3 regions of the Streptomyces sp. B1I3 genome follow, and region 3 is predicted to be linked to each of the others. Evidence: riboswitches for the same ligand, from Rfam matches in the RefSeq annotation. Region 3 holds a riboswitch; each other region holds the start of a gene.
The links. Region 3 has a riboswitch for thiamine pyrophosphate ahead of QFZ58_RS10875 (thiamine ABC transporter substrate binding subunit). Riboswitches for the same ligand answer to the same signal wherever they lie in the genome.

Region 1: linked by a shared signal. The riboswitch ahead of thiC (phosphomethylpyrimidine synthase ThiC) and the one ahead of QFZ58_RS10875 (thiamine ABC transporter substrate binding subunit) in region 3 are both predicted to bind thiamine pyrophosphate.
Region 2: linked by a shared signal. The riboswitch ahead of thiO (glycine oxidase ThiO) and the one ahead of QFZ58_RS10875 (thiamine ABC transporter substrate binding subunit) in region 3 are both predicted to bind thiamine pyrophosphate.

What each region holds. Positions count from the first base shown of each region.
Region 1 covers NZ_JAUSYD010000001.1:3,989,214-3,995,706, forward strand. Annotated here, with positions in the region: gene QFZ58_RS18340 (hypothetical protein) at 1-241, shown strand, start outside; gene QFZ58_RS18345 (DUF805 domain-containing protein) at 386-742, opposite strand; gene thiC (phosphomethylpyrimidine synthase ThiC) at 1,098-2,882, opposite strand; TPP riboswitch at 2,875-3,008, opposite strand; gene QFZ58_RS18355 (YibE/F family protein) at 3,080-4,435, shown strand; gene QFZ58_RS18360 (SsgA family sporulation/cell division regulator) at 4,508-4,945, opposite strand; gene QFZ58_RS18365 (IclR family transcriptional regulator) at 5,047-5,817, opposite strand; gene QFZ58_RS18370 (DUF5326 family protein) at 6,102-6,311, opposite strand; gene QFZ58_RS18375 (cupin domain-containing protein) at 6,449-6,493, opposite strand, start outside.
Region 2 covers NZ_JAUSYD010000001.1:5,877,499-5,883,991, reverse strand. Annotated here, with positions in the region: gene QFZ58_RS26745 (Rv2175c family DNA-binding protein) at 9-374, opposite strand; gene QFZ58_RS26740 (NAD(P)/FAD-dependent oxidoreductase) at 475-1,710, opposite strand; gene QFZ58_RS26735 (hypothetical protein) at 1,739-2,080, opposite strand; TPP riboswitch at 2,133-2,245, shown strand; gene thiO (glycine oxidase ThiO) at 2,243-3,448, shown strand; gene thiS (sulfur carrier protein ThiS) at 3,559-3,753, shown strand; gene QFZ58_RS26720 (thiazole synthase) at 3,756-4,550, shown strand; gene pknB (Stk1 family PASTA domain-containing Ser/Thr kinase) at 4,695-6,493, shown strand, end outside.
Region 3 covers NZ_JAUSYD010000001.1:2,409,562-2,416,054, forward strand. Annotated here, with positions in the region: gene QFZ58_RS10865 (ABC transporter ATP-binding protein) at 3-1,028, opposite strand; gene QFZ58_RS10870 (iron ABC transporter permease) at 1,031-2,644, opposite strand; gene QFZ58_RS10875 (thiamine ABC transporter substrate binding subunit) at 2,701-3,795, opposite strand; TPP riboswitch at 3,867-3,983, opposite strand; gene rlmN (23S rRNA (adenine(2503)-C(2))-methyltransferase RlmN) at 4,061-5,167, opposite strand; gene QFZ58_RS10885 (phosphatidate cytidylyltransferase) at 5,627-6,493, opposite strand, start outside.

The DNA.
Region 1 (6,493 bases), 1.6 Mb from region 3:
GCGCCACGCCCTGCTGGAGCGCGGCATCCTGCCCTTCCTCCGGGACGCCCTGGCCGACCCGACGGCGGGGCCCGCCGCGCGGACTCCGCACCGGTCGGCCAACCGCATCCCGAAGATGGGCTACAGCCGGCCGCACTTCTCCGGTCCCCAGGACGGCCCGTCCGCCGGACCACGGCCGACCTTCACCAGTCCCGACTTCACCAGTCCGGACTTCGGCGGTCCCGAGCACCAGCCGGAGTGATCCGGCCCGCCCTACCCGCCGTGCGGCCCGCGCCGCCCGCGCCCCGCCGTCTCGCGCCCGTCTCCCGGCACGGCAGAGGCCGGGCGGCTCGCTGCCGGCCCGGCCTCCCGTCACTGCTCGGCGCGCCCCTGTCGGAGCACGCCATCAGATCGCCTGCGGAGCCAGCTTCGGGTCGGCGCCGTACTCGTTCGTCCCACGGGCACCCTCGGTGCACATGAAGACGAGCAGGATGATGCCGCCCACGAGGGGGACGAACGTGATCAGGAACCACCAGCCGGACCGGCCGGTGTCGTGCAGACGGCGGACGACCACGGCGAGCATCGGGATCAGCACCGCGACGATGTAGATGATGTACGGGATCTGGGTCTTGAGGGCCGCGCCGATGGCGACCAGCACCACGGCCACGATGAAGTTGAAGAGTACGAACATCCAGTACTCCTTGCGGCGCGCACGCCCGCTGAATCCCGCGTAGTTCTTGAGTACGTTCAGGTACCAGTTCACTGTGCTTCCCTCCCCTGGCGCCCCCGGTCGGGACGCACACACTTTCGGCCAAGCACAGCGGAACATAAAGCACAGATAAGGATGCGGTCAACAGCCTTTGGCTCCCTGCGAGAACGTACATCCACCTGCCGCTATACCGTGTCCAATCCGTCGCCGAAGGGCCGCCGCAGGGCCTCCGGAGCGGGAGCCGGAGACAGAAGTCGGCCAGGGACGGGACACTTCGGCAACCGTCCGGTCAACGACTCCGACGAGGGGGAACGGCAGCGGCGCTGCCCGGAGCCGATCGTGGCCCCGGGCAGCGCCGCAGGTCGAAAGACGCGCCCACCGGCCGAACACCGCCGGGCACACGCGTGGTTCAGTCCGCGATCGGCAGGTAGACCCTGTTGCCGGCGGCTGCGAACTCCTCGGACTTCGCGGCCATGCCGGCCTCGATCTCCTCCTGTCCCACCCCGTGGTCACGCCGGATGTCGTGCGAGATCTTCATCGAGCAGAACTTCGGGCCGCACATCGAGCAGAAGTGTGCCGTCTTGGCCGGCTCGGCGGGCAGCGTCTCGTCGTGGAACTCCCGTGCCGTGTCCGGGTCGAGGGCCAGGTTGAACTGGTCCTCCCACCGGAACTCGAACCGGGCGTCCGACAGCGCGTCGTCCCACTCCTGGGCTCCCGGGTGCCCCTTGGCGAGGTCAGCCGCATGCGCGGCGATCTTGTACGTGATGACGCCCGTCTTCACGTCGTCACGGTTGGGCAGCCCCAGGTGCTCCTTCGGGGTGACGTAGCAGAGCATCGCCGTCCCCCACCAGGCGATCATCGCCGCCCCGATGCCCGACGTGATGTGGTCGTACGCGGGTGCGACGTCGGTGGTCAGCGGGCCCAGCGTGTAGAACGGCGCCTCCTCGCAGATCTCCTGCTGGAGGTCGATGTTCTCCTTGATCTTGTGCATCGGGACGTGGCCCGGGCCTTCGATCATCGTCTGGACACCGAAGCGCTTGGCCACGGAGTTGAGTTCACCGAGCGTGCGGAGTTCGGCGAACTGCGCCTCGTCGTTGGCATCCGCGATGGACCCGGGCCGGAGCCCGTCACCGAGCGAGTACGTCACGTCGTAGGCCGCGAGGATCTCGCAGAGCTCCTCGAAGTGCTCGTACAGGAAGGACTCCTTGTGGTGGGCGAGGCACCAGGCCGCCATGATCGAGCCCCCTCGGGAGACGATGCCGGTCTTGCGACGGGCCGTCAGGGGGACGTACGGCAGCCGGACCCCGGCGTGCACCGTCATGTAGTCGACGCCCTGCTCGGCCTGCTCGACGACGGTGTCCTTGTAGATCTCCCACGTCAGCTCCTCGGCCCGGCCGTCGACCTTCTCGAGGGCCTGGTAGAGCGGTACGGTGCCGATCGGCACGGGGGAGTTGCGCAGGACCCACTCGCGGGTGGTGTGGATGTTGCGCCCCGTGGAGAGGTCCATGACCGTGTCGGCGCCCCACTTGGTGGCCCAGGTCATCTTGTCCACCTCCTCCTCGATGGAGGAGGTGACCGCGCTGTTCCCGATGTTGGCGTTGACCTTCACCAGGAACCGCTTGCCGATGATCATCGGTTCGATCTCGGGATGGTTGACGTTGGCCGGCAGCACGGCCCGGCCCGCCGCGATCTCCTCGCGCACGACCTCGGGTGCGACGTTCTCCCGGATCGCGACGTACTCCATCTCCGGGGTGATGTCACCCCGGCGGGCGTACGCGAGCTGGGTGACCGGCCGGCCGTCCCGGCCGCGGCGCGGCTGGCGGGGACGTCCGGGGAAGACCGCGTCGAGGTTGCGGAGCCCACCTCGCGGGGACGTGTGCTTGAGCCCGTCGTCCTCGGGACGCGTGGGGCGGCCCGCGTACTCCTCGGTGTCGCCGCGGGCGATGATCCAGTTCTCCCGCAGAGGCGCGAGCCCGCGCCGGACATCGGTTTCGGTGGTGGGGTCGGTGTAGGGCCCGGACGTGTCGTAGAGCGTCACGTCCTTGCCGTTGGTGAGGTGCACCTGACGGACAGGCACCCGGAGGTCCGGGCGTGAGCCCTGGACGTACCCCTTGTGCCAGCCGATGGACTTCCCGGCCTCGGTGTTCTGCGCGTTCCGCGCCGAGGCAGGCGTGCGTGCGTCCGCTGTGGTCATGAGACCTACTCCCTACGCCGGCATTACCCGGTAACAGGTTCGTCGGTCGGCGCAGCGTGTCCCGTAACGAAATACGGAGGTCAGCGCCCTCTCAGCCCGGTGCTCCGAGCTCCCGCGTGTGCAAAGGTGCCTCCACGCTAGCCTCCCTCCTGGCGTGCTGGCCAGAGGGCCTCCCCCGTTCTTGGGATGATCGCCGGGTGACGTCTCCCGGAAGCGCCCCCGAAACCCACGGCCACGCATCAGGCAGCACGCAGAGTCATGGGCATGCCCACACGCACAGCCACGGGCCTGCCGCCCCCGTGTCGAAGCATCTGCGCAAGGTCATCGCCGCGGTCCTGATCCCCTTCGCCACCGCCGTCCTCGTCGGTCTCGTGGCGTTCTGGCCCGGCGGCGCCCCCTCCCACGAGCGCACGGGCGTCGGTTTCGACCGGCAGACCCAGGAGGGCAGGGTGGTGAAGGTCGACAAGGTCGACTGCGCGGACGTCAACGCCGCTCAGGTGCCCCCGACCGGAGACACGTCCACGCCGTCGGGCCGCGAGGCGGTCGCCGAACAGTCGGGGTTGTGCAAGAAGGCCACGGTCGAGGTGATGAGCGGCAAGGACGAGGGCCGCACGTTCGTCGAGGTCATCCAGCCCGACGCGCCCCGGCAACTCCACGAGGGCCAGGGGGTGGTCGTGGCCTACGCCCCCGACGCTCCCCATGACCTGCAGTACTCGGTGACGGATGTGGACCGTACGTTCCCGATGGCGCTGCTGGCCGGTATCTTCGCGCTCGCGGTGGTCGTCGTGGGCAGGCTGCGCGGGCTCATGGCACTGATCGCGCTCGCGGTCTCGTTCGCCGTGCTGACGCTGTTCATCCTGCCGGCGATCCTGCAGGGGTCCAATCCGCTGGTCGTCGCGGTGATCGGCGCCAGCGCGATCATGCTGATCGCCCTCTACACCTGCCACGGCCTCACGGCCCGCACCTCGGTGGCCGTCATCGGCACGCTCATCTCGCTGCTGCTGATCGGGCTGCTGGGCTCCTCGTTCATCGACTGGGCGAGCCTGACGGGCAACACGGATGACAACACCGGCCTCATCCACGGGCTGTATCCGGACATCGACATGAGCGGGTTGCTGCTGGCCGGGGTGATCATCGGATCGCTGGGTGTGCTCGACGACGTGACCGTCACGCAGACGTCGGCGGTCTGGGAGCTGAACCAGGCGGATCCGACCATGGGCGTGCGCCGGCTCTACCGCGCGGGCATCAGGATCGGGCGCGACCACATCGCGTCGGTCGTCAACACGCTCGTACTCGCCTACGCGGGCGCCGCGCTGCCCCTGCTGCTGCTCTTCTCGATCGCCCAGAGCAGTGTGGGGGCGGTGGCCAACAGTGAACTGGTCGCCGAGGAGATCGTCCGCACCCTGGTCGGGTCGATCGGTCTGGTCGCCTCGGTGCCGGTGACGACGGTGCTCGCGGCCCTGGTGGTCTCCGCGGACCGCACGGGGCTCGGCGCGGAAGCCGGAGCTCCCGCAGCCGTACGGACCGGGAAGGGGCGGCGCCGCAAGGCCTGACCGAAGGCGCCGGGCAACCGCCCCGTGTCTCCGTGGTCCGCGGTCGCCCGGCGTCCGGGCAGCCTTCCCTGGTCAGCCGGCGTTCTGCTCCTTGGCGAGGATCCGGCCCAGCGCCTCCTCCAGGTTGCCGTCGAAGTCCCCCAGCGTGTGCTCCTGCCCCAGTGGGACCAGCTTGTCCGTACGGTCGAGAAATGCCACAAGAGGTGCCGTGCCGGCGCGGAAGAGCGCCCGGTCCGCACCGACCTGAAGACGGATGTGTACATCCGAGAGACCCTCCGGCTCCGTCGGGGCGATGTGCACATCACCGTCGCCGCTGGGGCTGTTGAGGCCGTCGAGCAACAGCTCACGTCCGAATGCCCAGGTGACGGGGGCGTCGCCGGGCAGGTGGAAGGTCATCCGGATCGCGTACGGATCACCCACCTCGTACCGGAGCTCCACCGGAATACGGAATGCGAGCTCCTCGGAGACGAGGAAGCTCATCATGACCTCTGCTTGAACCGACTCGCGCATCGTTCAACCCCGCAGTAGATGAATCTGGCCAGGAATGATCCCCCATGGCCCTATTGACGCCATCGTGGTGCACGCGATAGCGGATCACAAGGAGTGATTTTTCAGATACTGATAGAGAACACGAACGAGCGCAAGAGTGTGGTGACTTCACAGCGTAGTTGTTCGACTGCAGCGAGCAACCGTTCTTCTTGCTCCAGGGGGAGAGAAACAGCCATCGCGGCCAGGGACGACCCGACGGTGATCGGGATGGCCGCACAGACCGTTCCCAGCACATACTCCTGTCGTTCGACGACAGGTTCTGTACGGTTCATCGCTCTCAACCGGTCGAGGAACGTGAGGCGGTCCCGTACGGAGTAGCGCGTCAGCTGCCGGACCGGGTGGCGGTCCAGGTGGTCCTCGCGCGCCCGTTCGTCCAGCTGACCCAGCAGGCACTGGCCGAGGGCATGGGCGTGGCCCGTCTCCCGGAACGCGGCCCACTCGCGCACTGCCGGAAACGCCGGGGTGTCGGCCACCGCCACCAGATCGATCTCGCCGTCCCGGTACAGGGCGCAGTACACGGGTGCACGGATGACGTCCGCCCACCGTGCGAGCGATTCGACGATCACGCCCGGCCGCGGGGCGGCCGCCGGGCCGCACCCCAGGCGCTCCGCGGCGGCGCCGAACAGGAAAACGCCGTTCTCCCTGCGCAGATAGCCCTCGTGCGTCAGCGTGCGCAGGAGGTGGTAGGCAGTGGGGAGGGGCAGCCCCGCCTCCCGCGCGAGCTGCTTCGCCGGCGCACCGTCCCGATGGGTGCCCACAGCCTCCAGCAGTCTCAACGCCCGCTGAACCGAGCCGATCAACGTCGGGACAGCGGCACTCGATGCCGTGGTCACAGGTCACCCCCGGACATGGTGACGGGCGCTCAGCCCTCCCGCGGGGGCCGCCCCCGCAGGCCCGCCGCGAGCCTGGGTCCGGGAGACCGGACGGTCGCACAAACCACTGAGCAGGATGGTGACGGTCTGTCATATCCCAGCTGCGGCAGCGGTACGTAACTGTATCGGCACGCTCCGCCACGAGCGGAGTTTCGTGACGTCTTTAGCTCAGCTGGGCTAATCACGGCGTCGGCCGCCCGCTCCGGCTCGTCCGGCACCCCGGGCCTGACCGACGCCTTCCCCTCCTACCAGTCGCTGCGCGAGGAGGATGCCGTGAACTTGCGTACGACGAAGATCAGACCACCGACCAGGACGACGAAGACGAGCGCCTTGAACAGCAGCCCGATGACGAAGCCGACCACACTGGCGATCAGACCGCCGAACACGACGATCGCGATGAGAGGCACCGCGACCCACTTCACCCACCAGGGCATTCCCGCGAAAAGCTCCCGCATCGCCATCGTCCTGACCTCGTCTCCACTCGTCTCCGTGAGTTCCTGCTCCGATGCTAGAGGCGCGGGAGTACCTCACGGGGGGCCGGGAGCCCTTGAAGTCCCCTGAACGATCCCCTAGGGAAGGGCCGGGCCGCGGCTCAGCTCTCCGGTGGAGAGAAGACCACCATCACCCGGAGGTCCTC
Region 2 (6,493 bases), 3.5 Mb from region 3:
TCGTCCGGTCAGACGGCGAGCGCCTGGGCGCGGCGCTTCACCTCCGTACCGCGATTCTCGCTCAGGGCCTGCGCAGGGGTTCCGGGCAGGGTCGGGTCGGGGGTGAAGAGCCACTCCAGCATCTCTTCGTCGCTGTAGCCGTCGTCCCGCAGGAGCGTCAGGGTCCCCGCGAGGCCCTTGACCACCTTGTCGCCGTCGATGAAGGCGGCTGGCACCTGGAGCGTCCGGTTCTCACCACGGCGTACGGCGATGAGCTGGCCGTCCCTGACCAGCTGCCTCACACGCGTCACCTGGACATCGAGCATTTCCGCGATGTCGGGGAGGTGGAGCCAGGCGGGGACGAGAGCATCGGTCTTTGCGTCAATCTCGGTCACGAGGACAAGCGTGCCATCCCCGACCGACAGCCGGTAGCCGGGCCGCCCGTCCGGGGCGCCCCGGACGGGCGGCCCGGCTCCCGTCCGGGGCGCCCCGGACCTAGGACGTCGCCGACTTCAGGGGCACGGAGGGGTCAGCCACGCGTTCCGGATCCATGCGCGCCCCCGCCTCGATGAGCCTGCGCCCCTGGGCCAGGTCGCGCGGCCTGCTGACGGCCAGCAGCGCGACCAGGACCCCTTGCCGCAGCCAGCAGACCGTCCAGCCCGGGTCGGCGGGATCTCCCCGCCGGAGCAGGGTGTCGGCTCCTGCGTGGTGGCCCGCGTACTGCACGAAGCGGCCGAACTGCTCGGACCAGAAGTAGGGCACGGGGTCGTACGTCCGGGGGAGGCCGTCCGCGATGACGGCGGCGACCGTCCGGGGCCCCTGGAGGGCGTTGTCCCAGTGGTGGACGAGCAGCCGCTCGCCGTAGCGGGCCGAGGGGAAGGAGGCGCAGTCGCCCACCGCGTGGACATCGGGGAGCGAGGTGCGCAGCGAGCCGTCGGCGGTGACCGAGCCGTCCGGGCCGAGCGCGATGCCGGAGCCGGCGAGCCAGCCGGTGGCCGGCCGCGCGCCGATGCCGACGACGACCACCGCTCCGGCCGGGACGGTCTGGCCGTCCGTCAGGTGGACGGCGCCCGGTTCGACACGGGCGACGCGGGTGCCGGTGAGGAGTTCGGCTCCGCTCTCGGCGTACCAGGCCGCCATCGGCTCCGCCACCTCGGCGGGCAGGGTGCCCGCGAGGGGACGCCCGGCGGCTTCGACCACGGTGACCGCGCACCCTGCGGCGCGGGCCGCGGTGGTGAATTCGGCCCCGATCCAGCCGGCGCCGACGACCACGACGTCGTGCTGCCGCTCCAGGACGGGCCGTAGCCGTGCGGCATCGTCGAGGGTGCGCAGCAGGTGGACGCCTGGCACACCGTCCGCGCCCGGCAGGCCGACGGGTTCGGCGCCGGTGGCGATGACCAGGACGTCGTAGGGCACAGGCCCGTCCCGCGTGTCCAGCTCGTGCGCCGCGGCGCGCAGGCCGGTCACGTCGAGTCCCAGGCGCAGGGTGATGTCCAGTGCCTCGAAGTCGACGTCGAAGGCGGAGTCCTCGGCCGTGCCGAGCAGGACCGCCTTGGACAACGGCGGCCGGTCGTAGGGCTGGTGCGGTTCGGCGCCGATGAGGGTGACGGGGCCGGTGAACCCGCGTTCCCGCAGGGCCACGACCGTCTGCACGCCGGCCATGCCCGCGCCCACGACCACGACGTTCCGGGGCCGCTCTCCCGCTGCCCGGTCCGATGTCTGCTCGCTCACCCGTCCACCCTAATCATCTGACGATCGCTCAGGAAGCGAGCTCCTCCACGACGCTCGTCCCGCTTCCCTCCTCGGACTCCCACGCCCACCGTTCGTCCAGCCGCACCCGGCCGTCGGGGAGGTCCGTGACGGTCGAGACGCAGTGGCCGCCGGAGGTCGTGCCGTCCTGCTTCAGCTGGACGTACCGGAAATCCAGCACGTCCGCGTCACGGGTGCCCACGAGGTGGCCCCGGACGACGTCACCGCCCTCGTACTCGGCCCATATGCGGCCGTCCTGCTCGTGGTACGTGAAGCGGGTCCGGGTGCCGACCTGACCGGGGGCCTGGTCGGCCACGGGCGAGAGGACGAGTCCGTCGAGTGAACGGGCCACGGTTGCTGTTCCCCTTACTGGCTGTGGACGGCGGGGTTTAGGCTGGCCACCGTAGAACACTCGCGGGAGCCCGGACGCACCGGGCTGAGAGGGAGGCTGACCGGCCTCCGACCGTACGAACCTGATCCGGGTCATGCCGGCGAAGGGAGGGGCTGGACGCCCATGCGTATCTCCGGAAACCGATCCGACGTCCTGGTCGTCGGGGGAGGCATCATCGGGCTGGTGACCGCCTGGCGGTCGGCCCAGCGCGGCCTGCGTACGACGCTGGCCGATCCCGAACCCGGCGGCGGGGCGGCCCAGGTCGCCGCGGGCATGCTCGCCGCCGTCACCGAACTCCACTACGGCGAGCAGACGTTGCTCGGCCTCAACGTGGCCTCGGCCGCCCGCTATCCGGCGTTCGTCGCCGAATTGGAGGAGGCGAGCGGGCAGCGGACCGGCTTCCGCGCCTGCGGCACCCTGTCCGTCGCGCTGGACGCGGACGACCGGGCCCATCTGCGGGAGCTCCACGCCCTGCAGCAGCGCTCGGGCCTGCAGTCCGAGTGGCTCAGCGGCCGCGAGTGCCGCCGCCTGGAGCCGATGCTCGCCCCCGGCGTGCGCGGCGGGCTGAGGGCGGACGGCGATCACCAGGTGGACCCCAGACGGCTGGCCTCGGCGCTGGTCACCGCATGCGAGCGGGCCGGGGTGGTCTTCCACCGGGCCTGGGTCCGGCGGCTGTCCGTCGTGAACGGGCGCGCGGCCGGTGGGGTGCTCGCCGACGGCACGGAGCTGGGGGCCGGACAGGTCGTACTGGCCGGCGGCAGTCTCAGCGGCCGGCTCGAAGGGCTGCCGGAGGCCGTCGTGCCGCCGGTCCGCCCGGTCAAGGGGCAGGTGCTGCGCCTGACGGTGCCGCGCGCGTACGCCCCCTTCCTCAGCCGTACGGTACGGGCCGTCGTGCGCGGCAGCCACGTCTACCTGGTGCCGCGTGCCGACGGCGAGCTGGTCGTCGGCGCCACCAGTGAGGAGCAGGGCTGGGACACCACCGTCACCGCGGGCGGCGTCTACGAACTGCTCCGCGACGCCCACGAACTGGTGCCCGGGATCACCGAGCTGCCGCTGACGGAGACCCGCGCCGGACTGCGCCCCGCCTCCCCGGACAACGCCCCGCTGCTGGGCCCGACCGCACTGCCCGGCCTGCACCTGGCGACCGGGCACCACCGCAACGGGGTGCTGCTGACGCCCGTCACCGGCGACGTGATGGGCCACGTACTGGCCACCGGCGAGCTGCCGGAGGTGGCGCGCCCCTTCGCGTCACACCGTTTCGGCCGGCCCCCCGCCGCACCTTCCCACGACGCAGTCCGTGCCCCCGTCTCCCAGGAGCAGCCCGCATGACCGAGTCCGCGCCCACGGGCGCCTCCGCGCCCGCAGCCGAGCCGGCGCCCGCGTCCGCTGCGGCGCCCGCATCCCCTCCGGCGCCCGTCCCCGGGTCCGTCAACGTCTCCGTGTCCGTCAACGGGCGGGCGCGCAGTGTCGCGGCGGGTACCGCTCTGGACTCCCTGGTCGCGGGCCTGACCGGGGCGCGCTCCGGGGTCGCCGCGGCGCTCAACGAGGCCGTCGTCCCGCGCGGTGAGTGGTCCGCCACCGTGCTGGCCGACGGCGACCGTGTCGAGGTCCTCACCGCGGTCCAGGGAGGCTGACCATGTCCGACGATCTGTTCACCCTCGGTTCCGCCACGTTCTCGTCCCGGCTGATCATGGGGACGGGCGGGGCGCCCAGCCTGGACGTACTGGAGCGCTCCCTCGTCGCGTCGGGCACCGAACTGACCACCGTCGCGATGCGCCGGCTCGATCCGACGGTGCAGGGCTCGGTGCTCTCCGTCCTGGAACGGCTCTCCGTCCAGGTCCTGCCGAACACCGCCGGCTGCTACACCGCGGGCGAGGCGGTGCTGACAGCCCGGCTGGCCCGGGAGGCGCTGGGGACCGACTGGATCAAGCTGGAGGTCGTGGCCGACGAGCGGACCCTGCTGCCGGACCCGATCGAGCTGCTGGACGCCGCCGAGACCCTGGTCGACGACGGCTTCACCGTGCTGCCCTACACGAACGACGACCCGGTCCTGGCCGGGAAGCTCCAGGACGTGGGGTGCGCGGCGATCATGCCGCTCGGCTCCCCCATCGGCTCCGGTCTGGGCATCCGCAACCCGCACAACTTCCAGCTGATCGTCGAGCGGGCCGAGGTCCCGGTGATCCTGGACGCGGGTGCGGGGACCGCCTCGGACGTGGCTCTGGCGATGGAACTGGGGTGCTCCGCCGTGATGCTCGCCTCGGCGGTCACCCGGGCGCAGGAGCCGGAGCTCATGGCCGCTGCGATGCGGCACGCGGTGGAAGGCGGGCGCCTGGCCCACCGGGCCGGCCGCATCCCGCGCCGCCACTTCGCCGAGGCGTCCTCGCCCTCGGAGGGCAGGGCGGTGCTGGACCCGGAGCGCCCGGCCTTCTGACGCCGTCGCCGGGCGGCGGAGCCCGCGGCCCCGCGTCGCCGTCACACGCACACCTACATGTCCCTGTCACGGATTGGCTGCGGAACGGTCCCGGGCCCGACCGGGGCCGTCCGCGGTGTCCGTGGCGGCTCGTAGACTCGCTCTGTGGACACGACCCTTCAGGACCCGCTCGTCGGGCAGCTGCTCGACGGCCGCTATCGCATCGACTCGCGCATCGCGGTCGGCGGTATGGCCACGGTCTACCGGGCCGTGGACACCCGGCTCGACCGTGTGCTCGCCCTCAAGGTGATGCATCCGGCGCTGGCGACCGACGCCGCGTTCGTCGAGCGCTTCATCCGCGAGGCCAAGTCCGTCGCCCGGCTCGCGCACCCCAACGTCGTGGCCGTCTTCGACCAGGGCGCGCAGGGCGCGTACGTCTACCTGGCGATGGAGTACGTCGCGGGGTGCACCCTGCGCGACGTCCTGCGCGAACGCGGCGCCCTGCAGCCCAGGGCCGCGCTGGACATCCTGGAGCCGGTCCTCGCCGCGCTGGGTGCCGCGCACCTCGCGGGCTTCGTGCACCGTGACATGAAGCCGGAGAACGTCCTCATCGGGGACGACGGCCGCGTCAAGGTGGCCGACTTCGGACTCGTGCGCGCGGTGGGCACCGTCACGGACACCACGGGATCGCTCCTGGGCACCGTGTCGTACCTCGCCCCGGAGCAGATCGAGCACGGCACGGCCGACACCCGCGCCGACGTCTACGCCTGCGGAGTCGTGCTGTACGAGATGCTGACCGGCGGCAAGCCGCACACCGGCGACACCGCCGCCCAGGTCATCTACCAGCACCTCAACGAGGACGTACCGGCCCCGTCCGCCGCCGTCCCCGGCCTGGCGGCCGGGCTGGACGAGCTGGTGGCCGCCGCCACCGCCCGCGATCCGGAAGCGCGGCCCCACGACGCCGTGGCCCTGCTCGCCCGCTCGCGGGAGGTCAGGGCGGCCCTGACCGAGGAGCAGCTGGACGCGGCGCCTCCGCAGGCCGTCGCCGAGGTGCACGACGCCACCGAGGACCGTACGAGCGTCATCCCGCGGGTGATCCCGGCCGGCCAGGGCACCGCGCACCACACCAGTCGCCTGGAGACGCCCCCGCCGCCCCCGCGGAGGGGACGCGGCCCGCGCGGTCCCTTCGCGGCGGTCCCCCGGCGGGGGACGTTCGCGCTCCTCGCCCTGCTGCTGGTGCTGGGAGCCGGCGCCGGTGTCTGGTACATCAACTCCGGGCAGTTCACCCGGGTCCCCTCCCTCCTCGGCCGGACGCAGGCTGTGGCGGAGAAGAGGCTCTCCGATGCCGGCCTCGACGTGAAGGGTGTCGGACACGCCTACAGCGACACGGTGGAGCGCGGCACGGTGATCAGCAGCGATCCCGGCTCGGGTGAGCGGATCCGGGGCAACGACGCGGTGAAGCTGGTGATCTCACGGGGTCCGGAGCTCGTGGAGGTTCCTGATGTCGAGGGCCTCTCGCTCGCCGACGCACGGCGTGAGCTGAAGAAGACGGGACTCGAGCAGGGGATGGTGACCCGCGAGTTCAGCCAGGACGTGGGGCGGGGCGAGGTGGTCCGTACCGACCCCGCCATCGGCACCGAGCGCCACGCGGGCTCCGCGGTGGCGCTCGTCGTCAGCAAGGGCAGCCCGGTCGACGTACCCGACGTCAGGGGCCTCGCCGTCGCGGACGCCGAGGCCGTGCTGGAGGAGGCGGGTCTCGAGGCGGAGGTGCTGGCGGACCGCGTCCACTCCGCCGAGGCCGCGGGCGACGTCGCGCGGCAGTCGCCCACGGACGGCGAGGAGGTCGCAGAGGGCGACACCGTCGAGCTGACGGTGTCCGACGGCCCCCGCATGATCGAGGTCCCCGACGTCACCGGGAAGGACGTCGACAAGGCCCGGAGCACACTGGAGGAGGCGGGGTTCGA
Region 3 (6,493 bases):
GGCTAGGCGACCGGGGGCAGCACCACCGTCTCCGCCGCGTCGAAGGCGACGCCCACCGCCGCCCCCTCGTCCGGGGTGTCCAGCAGGCCGCACTGCGCCTCCAGGGCAGGGCCGTCGCCGGGGTGCAGGGTGACGGTCACGTGGTGGCCCCGGAAGGTGCGTACGCCCACGGTGCAGCGCAGTCCGTCCTGCGGGCCGCCGATCCGTACCCCGCCGGGCCGGACCAGCAGCTCGCACGGGCCCTGGGGCGAACCCTCGGGCACCGGTACCTTGCCCCAGACCGTGTCGGCGGCCCGGCCCGTGACGGTCGCGTCCACCACGTTGTCGAAGCCCAGGAACCGGGCCACGAAGGCGGAGGCCGGCCGCTGCCAGACCTCCAGCGGGGTGCCCTCCTGGGCGATCCTCCCGTCCCTCATGACCACGACCCGGTCGGCGAGCGCGAAGGCCTCGCCCTGGTCGTGGGTGACGGCGAGCACCGTCGTACCCAACCGGCCGAAGAGGGTGCGCAGTTCGACCACGAGCCGTTCGCGCAGGCTCCGGTCCAGCTGACCCAGCGGCTCGTCCAGCATCAGCAGCTTCGGCCGGGGCGCCAGCGCCCGGGCCAGGGCGACCCGCTGCTGTTCACCACCGGACAGGGCGGCGACGGCCCGGCGGCCGGCCCCAGGGAGGCCCACAAGGTCAAGGAGCGCGTCGGCCCTGCGGTCGCGTTCGGCGCGGGAGACGCCGTGCATGCGCAGCCCGAAGGCGACGTTCGCGCCGACGTCGCGGTGCGGGAACAGCTGGTGGTCCTGGAACATCAGGCCGAGCCCGCGCCGGTGCACGGGCACGGAGGCCTGGTCGGCGCCGTCCAGGAGCACCCGCCCGCCCTCCAGCCGCTGCAGTCCGGCGACGGCACGCAGCAACGTCGACTTGCCGCTGCCGCTGGGGCCCAGCACACAGACGATCTCGTGGTCGGCGACCTCCAGGTCGACCGTGTCCAGCGCGGTGCGTCTGCCGAACCGGACCGTGGCCGACTCCACTGTCAGCATCTCTAGAACTCCCCGGATCGGTCGGTGCGGATACGTTCGAGCACGAGCAGCGACACCGCGCAGACGAGCATCAAAAGGGTGCTGAGGGCCATCGCCTGGCCGTAGTTGAGCTCTCCGGACCGCCCCAGCAGCCTGGCCACCGCCACCGGGAGCGTGGGGTTGTCCGGGCGTGCGATGAACACGGTCGCGCCGAACTCGCCGAGCGACACGGCGAACGCGAAGCCCGCGGCCACCAGTAGCGCCCGGCGCACCAGCGGCAGATCCACCTCGCGCCGGGCCCGCAGCGGCGAGGCGCCGAGCACGGCGGCCGCCTCGCGCAGCCGTTCGTCGACCGCTCGCAGGACGGGCAGCATGGTCCTGACGACAAAGGGGACCCCCACCAGTGCCTGTGCCAGCGGTACGAGGATCCAGGACGTGCGCAGGTCGAGCGGTGGCTCGTCGAGCGTGATCAGGAAGCCGAAGCCCACGGTGACGGCCGACACCCCCAGCGGCAGCATCAGCAACGCGTCGAAACCGCGCACCAGCCGCCCTGCCCGCCGGGTGAGGGCGGCGGCGGCGAGGCCGCCGATCACGAGGGCGATGAGGGTCGCGACCAGGGCGTAGCGAAGGGAGTTCCCGATGGCGTCGAGCGGCGGAACGAGGAAGGTCGAGCCGCTGGCCTCGGCGGACTGCAGCGCCCGGTAGAAGCCGAGCCCGTAGCCGCCGGACGTGTCCAGGGAGCGTTCCACCAGCACTCCGAGCGGCAGCAGGATGAGCAGCAGCACGGTCAGCAGCACACCGCCGAGCAGCGCCCGCTGCCCTGCCCCGCGTGGCGGCCGGGCGGTGGTCGCCGGATCGACCAGTTTCAGCACCGTCTCCCTGCGCCGCACGGTCCACGCGTGCAGGGCGAGGACGCCGCCCACGGCCGCGAACTGCACCAGGGTCAGCACGGCTGCCGTCGGCAGGTCGAGCAGCTGCGCCGTCTGCCGGTAGATCTCCACCTCCAGCGTGGAGTAGGCCGGGCCACCGAGGATCTGGACGATCCCGAAGGAGGTGAAGGTGAAGAGGAAGACCATCAGGGCGGCGGCGGCCACCGCCGGGGCCAGCGCGGGCAGCGTCACCCGCCGCCAGGCGGCGAGGCGTCCGGCACCGAGGACCCGTGCGGCCTCCTCCTGGCGGGGGTCCAGCTGCGACCACAGACCGCCCACGGTGCGGACGACGACCGCGTAGTTGAAGAACACGTGGGCGAGCAGGATCGCCCAGACGGTGGTGTCGAGCCGGATGCCCCACAGCTCGTCGAGGAATCCGCCGCGCCCCAGCAGTGCCAGGAACGCCGTGCCCACGACGACGGTCGGCAGGACGAACGGCACGGTCACCACGGCCCGCAGCAGCTGCTTGCCGGGGAAGTCGAAGCGGGCGAAGACGTAGGCTCCCGGCAGCGCGATCAGGAGGGTCAGCGCCGTCGAGGCGAGGGCCTGCCAGGTGGTGAACCGCAGGACGTCGAGGATGTCCGGCCGGCTCAGCACCTCGCCGACGCGGCCGAACTGCCAGGCGCCGTCCGCCTTCAGCCCCCGGCCGACGATCGCGACGACCGGGTAGGCGAAGAACAGCGCGAAGAACACGGCGGGCACGGCCATCAGGCCGAACCGCACCGCGCTCCCCCGCGCGTCACCCCGGCGGGCGGGGCGGGGGGTTACTTCACGACGAGCGAGGACCACGACCGGACCCACTGCTCACGGTTCTCGGCGATGTCGTCCGGTGCCACGGTCGCCGGCTTGTCGACGGTGGCACCGAACTTCGTGAAGAGCTCCGGCAGCTTCGCGTCCTTCACCACCGGGTTGACGAACATGTTGAGCGGCATGTCCTCCTGGAACCGCTTGCTGATCAGGAAGTCCAGCAGCGCCTTGCCGCCCGCCTCGTTCTTCGCGCCGTCCAGCAGACCGGCGAACTCGATCTGGCGGAAGCAGGTGCCGGTGGCGACGCCGGTCGGGGCCTCGGTGGGCTGCGGGTCGGCGTAGAGCACCTCGACCGGCGGGCTGGAGGCGTAGGAGACGACGAGCGGCCGGTCCGCCTTCGCCTTCTTCCCGCCGGCGGATCCGGAGAATTCCTCGTTGTACGCCTGCTCCCAGCCCTCGACGACCTTGACGCCGTTGTTCTTCAGCTTCTTCCAGTAGTCCTGGTAGCCGTTCTCGCCGTGGGTGGCGACGGTGCCGAGGAGGAAGCCGAGGCCGGGCGACGAGGTCGCGGCGTTCTCGGTGACGAGGAGGTTCTTGTACGCGGGCTTCAGCAGGTCGTCGAAGGAGTTCGGCGGGTCGAGCTTCTTGTCGGCGAAGTACTTCTTGTCGTAGTTGACGCAGATGTCGCCGGTGTCGACGGGCGTGACCCGGTGCTTCTCCGCGTCGAGCTGGGTGTCGGCGGCGACGCGGTCGAGGCCCTTCGCCGCGTACGGCGTGAACAGGCCGTTGTCCAGAGCGCGGGAGAGCAGCGTGTTGTCGGCGCCGAAGAACACGTCGCCCCGGGGAGAGCCCTTGGTGAGGATCTCCTGGTTGAGCGCCGCTCCGGCATCACCGCTCTTGAGTACCTTGACCGTGTAGCCGGTCTCCTTCGTGAACGCCTTCAGGACGGCGTCCGACGCGTTGAACGAGTCGTGGCTGACGAGGGTGACGGTCTTCGAGCCGGCCCCCGAGCCACCGGAAGCCTTGTCGTCGGAGTCCCCGCAGCCCGCGAGCACGGTGACCCCGAGGGCGGCGGCGAGAGCCGTCGCCGCGTACTTCGTGGTGGTGTTCATGTGATTCCTCCTGGAGATGACCAGGAAGAGACGCGGCCCTGCCCGCTCCGTGAGCGGGCAGGGCGCAACAGCTTGAGTAAGGTCCGAACTTCCTACCCGGAATGACCCGGGCGAGGTTCAGAGGGTCTGCGGCCGACCTGTCCTCGGTGCCGCACTCTCAGCGCTGTGGCGCTCCCCTGTCGGAATATGAAGTTGATTTCCGCACCAGGCTACACCGGCCGGATCATGCCCCTCCGGCCGGATCACGCCGCCCGCCGGACCTGCCTCAGCGCTCGGCGGCCGCCAGCTGCCCGCAGGCCCCGTCGATCTCCTGGCCGCGGGTGTCCCGGACCGTGACCGGCACACCGTGGGCCGCGATGGCCTCCACGAACGCCTTCTCGTCCTCGGGCCGCGAGGCGGTCCACTTGGAGCCCGGCGTCGGGTTGAGCGGGATCAGGTTGACGTGCACCCGCTTGCCCTTGAGCAGCCGGCCGAGCCGGTCGCCCCGCCAGGCCTGGTCGTTGATGTCGCGGATCAGGGCGTACTCGATGGAGATGCGGCGGCCGGACTTCTCCGCGTACTCCCAGGCCGCGTCCAGGACCTCCCGGACCTTCCACCGCGTGTTCACGGGGACGAGCGTGTCGCGCAGCTCGTCGTCCGGGGCGTGCAGGGAGACGGCGAGGCGGCACTTGAAGCCCTCGTCGGCGAAGCGGAGCATGGCCGGCACCAGACCCACCGTGGAGACGGTGATCCCCCGCTGGGAGAGCCCGAGGCCGTCCGGCTCCGGGTCCGTCAGCCGGCGAATCGATCCGACCACCCGGTTGTAGTTCGCCAGGGGCTCGCCCATGCCCATGAAGACGATGTTGGACAGCCGCGCCGGCCCGCCCGGTACCTCACCGTCGCGCAGCGCCCGCATCCCGTCGACGATCTGGTGCACGATCTCGGCGGTCGAGAGGTTGCGGTCCAGGCCGGCCTGGCCGGTGGCGCAGAACGGGCAGTTCATCCCGCATCCGGCCTGCGACGAGATGCACATGGTCACCCGGTCCGGATAGCGCATGAGGACGGACTCGACGAGCGTCCCGTCATGCAGCTTCCAGAGCGTCTTGCGGGTGGTGTCGTCGTCACAGCTGATGTGACGCACCACGGACATCAGGTCGGGGAACATCGCCTCGGCGAGCTTGTCGCGCGATCCGGCCGGGATGTTGGTCCACTCGGCCGGGTCGTGCGCGTACCGCGCGAAGTAGTGCTGCGACAGTTGCTTGGCGCGGAAGGGCTTCTCGCCGATCGCGGCGACTGCTTCCTTGCGCTCGTCGGGCGTGAGGTCGGCGAGATGCCGCGGCGGCCTCTTGGCTCCGCGGGGCGCGACGAAAGTGAGTTCTCCGGGCTTAGGCATGGTTCTTCCAGTGTCGCAGACGAGCCGGAACGCTCAGGTCCACCGAGGGGCCGGGCGGGATTCCGGGGGCGCGCACGGTCGACGTCGGCCGTGGCCGGCGGTGTTCCACGGCCCAGGGACGGCCCACGTGCGCGCGAGGAGCGTGACCGATCGCACGGTGGACCCCGCACCCCGCCCCCGCGCCGGCGAACGCCTGTCAGCCCTCGTCCGGCGGGGCGACCGCAGGCGCGGGTGGTGCTCCGGGGCCCGGCGGTGAGCTCCCCGCGTCGAGGCGCCAGGACACGGCCCCTCGACGACTCGTCCCCTACGGCTCCGCAGGACGGGCTGCACGTCTCCCAGGCGCCGGGGGGAACGAAACGTCTCCCAGGCGCCGGGGGGAACGAAGACGGGTGGGGCCCGGCGTCCACCGGACGCCGGGCCCCACCCGTTACTGCGCGACGCGGGAAGCCGCCGCCCGGCTCAGCCGGATCCGACGAACAGGACCAGCAGCAGCCAGACGACCGGCGCGGTCGGCAGCAGAGAGTCGAGGCGGTCCATGATGCCGCCGTGACCGGGCAGCAGCGTTCCCATGTCCTTGATGCCGAGATCCCGCTTGATCATGGACTCGCCCAGGTCGCCGAGGGTGGCGCTGGCGGCGACGGCGAGGCCCAGCAGCAGCCCCTGCCACCAGCGGCCGTCGTCGATGAGGAACTGCATGCACAGCGCGCCGGCGACCATGGCGAAGGTGACGGCCCCGAGCAGACCCTCACGGGTCTTCCCCGGGCTGATGCGCGGGGCGAGCTTGTGCGTGCCGAAGCGCCAGCCGACCGCGTACGCGCCCGTGTCGCTGACCACGGTGAGCAGCAGGAAGGTCAGCACCCGCCACGAACCGTCGTCGGCGGTGAGCATCATGGCGACGAACGTGGCCAGGAACGGCACGTAGAACACGGCGAAGACACCGGCCGTGACGTCTTTGAGATAACCCTCGGGCGGCTCCGTCATCCGCCAGACGAGCACCGCGAGCGCCGTGAGCGCCATGGCGACCCAGGCGCCCTCCGCTTCCCGCACGTAGCCGGCGACCACCATGGCGGCACCGCCGACGGCGAGCGGCACGAGGGGTGCGTTGATCCCCTTGCGCTCCTTGAGACGGGAGGTGAGTTCCCACAGACCGACCACCACCGCCAGCACGACCACGCCGACGAACACGGCCTTCACGATGAACAACGAGCCGGCGACGACCGCGCCGAGTCCCACGCCGACCCCTATGGCGGCCCGCAGATCACGCCCCGCACGCTTCTTGGGCGGCGGGGGCGGCTGCGAGGGGCTGGACATGGGCACCTGCGGCTT